DNA from 2 places in the Streptomyces sp. NPDC090994 genome. Region 1 is predicted to be linked to the other one. Evidence: riboswitches for the same ligand, from Rfam matches in the RefSeq annotation. Region 1 holds a riboswitch; the other holds the start of a gene.
The links. Region 1 has a riboswitch for thiamine pyrophosphate ahead of thiC (phosphomethylpyrimidine synthase ThiC). Riboswitches for the same ligand answer to the same signal wherever they lie in the genome.

Region 2: linked by a shared signal. The riboswitch ahead of thiO (glycine oxidase ThiO) and the one ahead of thiC (phosphomethylpyrimidine synthase ThiC) in region 1 are both predicted to bind thiamine pyrophosphate.

What each region holds. Positions count from the first base shown of each region.
Region 1 is NZ_JBIVWS010000006.1:171,460-173,642, forward strand. It holds gene thiC (phosphomethylpyrimidine synthase ThiC) at 1-902, opposite strand, end outside; TPP riboswitch at 895-1,084, opposite strand; gene ACIQR3_RS15805 (YibE/F family protein) at 1,157-2,183, shown strand, end outside.
Region 2 is NZ_JBIVWS010000003.1:219,720-221,902, forward strand. It holds gene thiS (sulfur carrier protein ThiS) at 1-48, opposite strand, end outside; gene thiO (glycine oxidase ThiO) at 51-1,271, opposite strand; TPP riboswitch at 1,268-1,380, opposite strand; gene ACIQR3_RS08425 (hypothetical protein) at 1,433-1,771, shown strand; gene ACIQR3_RS08430 (NAD(P)/FAD-dependent oxidoreductase) at 1,896-2,183, shown strand, end outside.

The DNA of each region.
Region 1 (2,183 bases):
TCGGCCTGTTCGATGACCGTGTCCTTGTAGATCTCCCAGGTCAGCTCCTCCGCCCTGCCGTCGACCTTTTCGAGGGCCTGGTAGAGGGGGACCGTGCCGATGGGCACGGGGGAGTTGCGCAGCACCCACTCGCGGGTGGTGTGGATGTTGCGGCCGGTGGAGAGATCCATGACCGTGTCGGCGCCCCAGCGGGTCGCCCAGGTCATCTTCTCGACCTCCTCCTCGATGGAGGAGGTCACCGCCGAGTTGCCGATGTTGGCGTTGACCTTCACCAGGAACCGCTTGCCGATGATCATCGGCTCGATCTCCGGGTGGTTGACGTTGGCCGGCAGGACCGCCCGGCCCGCCGCGATCTCCTCGCGTACGACCTCCGGTGAGACGTTCTCCCGGACGGCCACGTACTCCATCTCGGGGGTGATCTCCCCACGGCGCGCGTACGCGAGCTGCGTCACCGCCTGCCCGCCGCGAGCGCGCCGGGGCTGGCGCGGACGTCCGGGGAAGACCGCGTCCAGGTTGCGCAGTCCGCCGCGCGGAGAGGTGTGCTTGATGCCGTCGTCCTCGGGGCGGACGGGGCGGCCCGTGTACTCCTCGGTGTCGCCACGGGCGATGATCCAGTTCTCGCGCAGCGGGGGCAGCCCACTGCGCACGTCGGTGTCGACCAGCGGATCGGTGTACGGACCCGAGGTGTCGTACAGGGTGACCGACTGACCGTTGGTGAGGTGCACCTGACGGACCGGCACGCGCAGGTCGGGGCGTGATCCCTCGACGTACGCCTTGTGCCAGCCGATGGACTTCCCGGCCTCCGCGGGCTCCTCCTGGGCGGAGTTCTGCGCGAGGTTCTGCGCGGAGTTCTGCGCGAGGTTCTGCGCGGAGGCAGGCGTGCGTGCGTCCTTGTTGGTCATGAGACCTACTCCCTACGCCGGCATTACCCGGTAACAGGTTCGGCGGTCGACGCAGCGGTGTCCGTCCTCCGACGCCTCGTGGGGAACATCACTCGATTTCGGTGATGTTTCCCGTGAAACATCGCTGGGACGGAGGTCAGCGCCCTCTCAGCCCGGTGCTCCGAGCTCCCGCGTGTACAAAAGGTGCCTCCACGCTAGCGTCAATTCGGGCGCGGTGAACAGATGGCCCCCTTCGTTCTTGCGATGATCGGGCCGTGACCACGACGCAGCATCCCCCCTTCCCCCCGCCCGAACCACGCCGCGGACCGGGCACGGGAGACGGTGACGGCAGCCGTTCCCTTCCCGCTGACGGCTCCCGCTCCAGCGACCACGGGCAGGGACAGAGCTCTGGGTGGGAGCAGGGACAGGAACGCGGCCGCGGGCACGTCCAGGGGCATGAGCACGGGCCGGGGCATGAGCACAGGCAGGGGCACAGTCAGGGGCAGGGATACGGGCAGGGGGATGCGAACGCGGGGCCGGGCGGCGGACACGGTCCCGGGAACGGCGGGGGCGGACACGGCCCCTGGGACGGTGGTCATGGTTCCGGCGGCGGACACAGCTCCGGTGGCGGGAACGGCGGGCACGGTCCTGGGAACGGCGGGCACGGTCCCCTCGGCGGCGGGCACGGGCACTCGCACAGTCATGGTCCGGCGGCCCCCGTCTCCCTGCACCTGCGCAAGGTCATCGCGGCGGTCCTGGTCCCCTTCGCCGCCGCTGTCGTCGTAGGGCTCGCCCTGCTGTGGCCGGGCGGGGCTCCGGCGCACGAACGCACCGGGGTGGGGTTCGACCGGCAGACGCAGCAGGCCACGGTCACCAAGGTGCAGGCGATGAGCTGCCAGGAGGTGAACGGCTCCACCATCCCCTCCACCGGCGACACCTCCACCGCGGAGGGCTCCGAGGCGCAGCAGCAGGAGAACGGCACCTGCAAGAAGGCGACGATCCGGGTCGACACCGGCAAGGACAAGGGCCGTACGTTCACCGAGGTCGTGCAGCCCGATCAGTCCCGGCAGCTGAGCCAGGGCCAGGAGGTCGTGGTCTCCTACGAGCCCTCCGCGCCGAAGGACCTGCAGTACTCGGTCTCCGACATCGACCGCGGATTCCCGATGGCTCTGCTCGCCGGGATCTTCGCGCTCGCCGTCGTGGTCGTGGGACGGCTGCGGGGCGTGATGGCGCTGGTCGCACTGGCCATCAGCTTCCTGGTGCTCAACTTCTTCATCCTGCCCGCGATCCTGCAGGGCTCGA
Region 2 (2,183 bases), on a different contig from region 1:
CGTCCCGGGGGCCACCTGGCGCGGCTCCCCGTTGACCGAGATGCTGATGCTCATGCGGGCTGCTCCGTGGGTGCGGGGGCGGGCGCCTGGACGGGCGCCTGGACGGGCGCCTGGACGGGCGCCTGGGTGGTGCCGAACCGGCCGGGGGTGAACGGGCGGGCCTCCTCGGGCAGCTCGCCGGTGGTCAGGACGTGCGCCATGACGTCGCCGGTGACCGGGGTGAGCAGCACGCCGTTGCGGAAGTGCCCGGTGGCCAGCAGCAGGCCGGCCAGGGCGGTCGGGCCGAGCAGCGGCGCGTTGTCCGGGGAGCCGGGGCGCAGTCCCGCGAGGGTCTCCGTCAGGGGCAGCTCGGTGATGCCCGGGACCAGCTCGTGGGCGTCGCGCAGCAGCTCGTAGACGCCGCCGGCGGTGACGGTCGTGTCCCAGCCCAGCTCCTCGCTGGTCGCGCCGACGACGAGCTCGCCGCTGACGCGGGGCACCAGGTAGAGCGGGTTGCCGCGCACCACCGCGCGGACGGTGCGCTGGAGCAGGGGCGGCCGTCCCGGCGGCATCGTCAGCCGCAGCACCTGGCCCTTCACGGGCCGCACCGGCGGCAGCACCCCCTCCGGCACGCCCGCCAGACGGCCGCTGAGGCTGCCCGCGGCCAGGACGACCTGCCCGGCCGCCAGGGCGGTGCCGTCGGCCGTCACGACGCCCGTGGCGCGGTCCCCGGCGACGGTGAGCCGCTCGGCCGTGGTCCGGTGGAAGCGCACGCCCGCCCGTTCGCAGGCGGTCAGCAGCGCCGCGGCCAGCCGCCGGGGGTCGATCTGGTGGTCGCCGTCCACCCGGAGCCCCCCGCGCACGCCCGGCGCGAGCATCGGCTCCAGGCGCCGGCAGTCACGCCCCGACAGCCACTCGGACTCCAGCCCCGACTGCCGCTGGAAGGCGTGCAGCTCCCGCAGGTGCGCCCGGTCGTCGGAGTCGAGCGCGACGGCGAGGGTGCCGCAGCGGCGGTGGCCGAGGTCGTGCCCGGTGGCCTCGGACAGCTCCGCGGCGAAGGCGGGGTAGCGGCGGACCGAGGCGAGGTTCAGGGAGAGCAGGGTCTGCTCGCCATAGTGCAGTTCGGTGACGGCGGCCAGCATCCCGGCCGCCACCCGGGCGGCCCCGCCGCCCGGCGCCGGGTCCACCACCGCCGTGACCAGCCCGCGCTGCGCGGCCCGCCACGCGGTGACCAGGCCGATGATCCCGCCCCCGACGATCAGGACGTCGGGGGTCCCCAACCTGTTCGACATGGGTGCTGAACCCCTCCCTTCGCCGGCATGACCCGGATCAGGTTCGTACGGTCGGAGGCCGCCAGCCTCCCTCTCAGCCCGGTGCGTCCGGGCTCCCGCGAGTGCCTTACGTTGGCCACCCTAACTGTTCGATGTCCGCCTCTGTAAGGGAGTGTCCGCCGGTGGCACGTTCGCTTGACGGTCTCGTGTTCGCCCCGGTCGCCGACCAGGCACCCGGCCAGGTCGGCACCCGTACCCGCTTCGCCTACCACGAGCAGGACGGCGCCGTCTGGGCCGAGTACGCCGGCGGCGACGTGGTCCGCGGGCACCTGGTGGGGACGCGCGAGGGGGACCGGCTCGACTTCCGGTACGTGCAGCTCAGGACGGACGGCTCCACGGCCGGCGGGCACTGCGTGTCGCATGTCGTCGGCCTGCCGGACGGGCGCGTGCGGCTGGAGGAGAGCTGGGAGTGGGAGTCGGCGGAGGGCAGCGGGACCAGCGTGGTGGAACAGGTCCGGTGACGGCGAGGGCCGGCGTGCGGCGGGTACGGCAGGCGCCGGCGTGCGACAGGTGTGCGGCAAGTGTGGAGCAGGTCACTGAACGTGCCCCCTGACCGACAGTGAGTCAGGTGTCTAAGGTGATCAGGTGAGCGAGCAGACGCAGGAGCGAGGCGGCTCCGCGCGGCGCGTGGTCGTCGTGGGCGCGGGCATGGCCGGCGTGCAGACGGCGGTCGCCCTGCGCGAACGGGGCTTCACCGGCACCGTCACACTGATCGGCGCCGAACCGCACCAGCCGTACGACCGGCCCCCGCTGTCCAAGGCCGTCCTGCTGGGCACCGCCGAGGGCTCCGCCTTCGACGTCGACTTCGAGGCGCTCGGCATCGAGCTGCGGCTCGGGCAGGAGGCGCTGGGCGTCCGCCCCGGCGCGCACCTG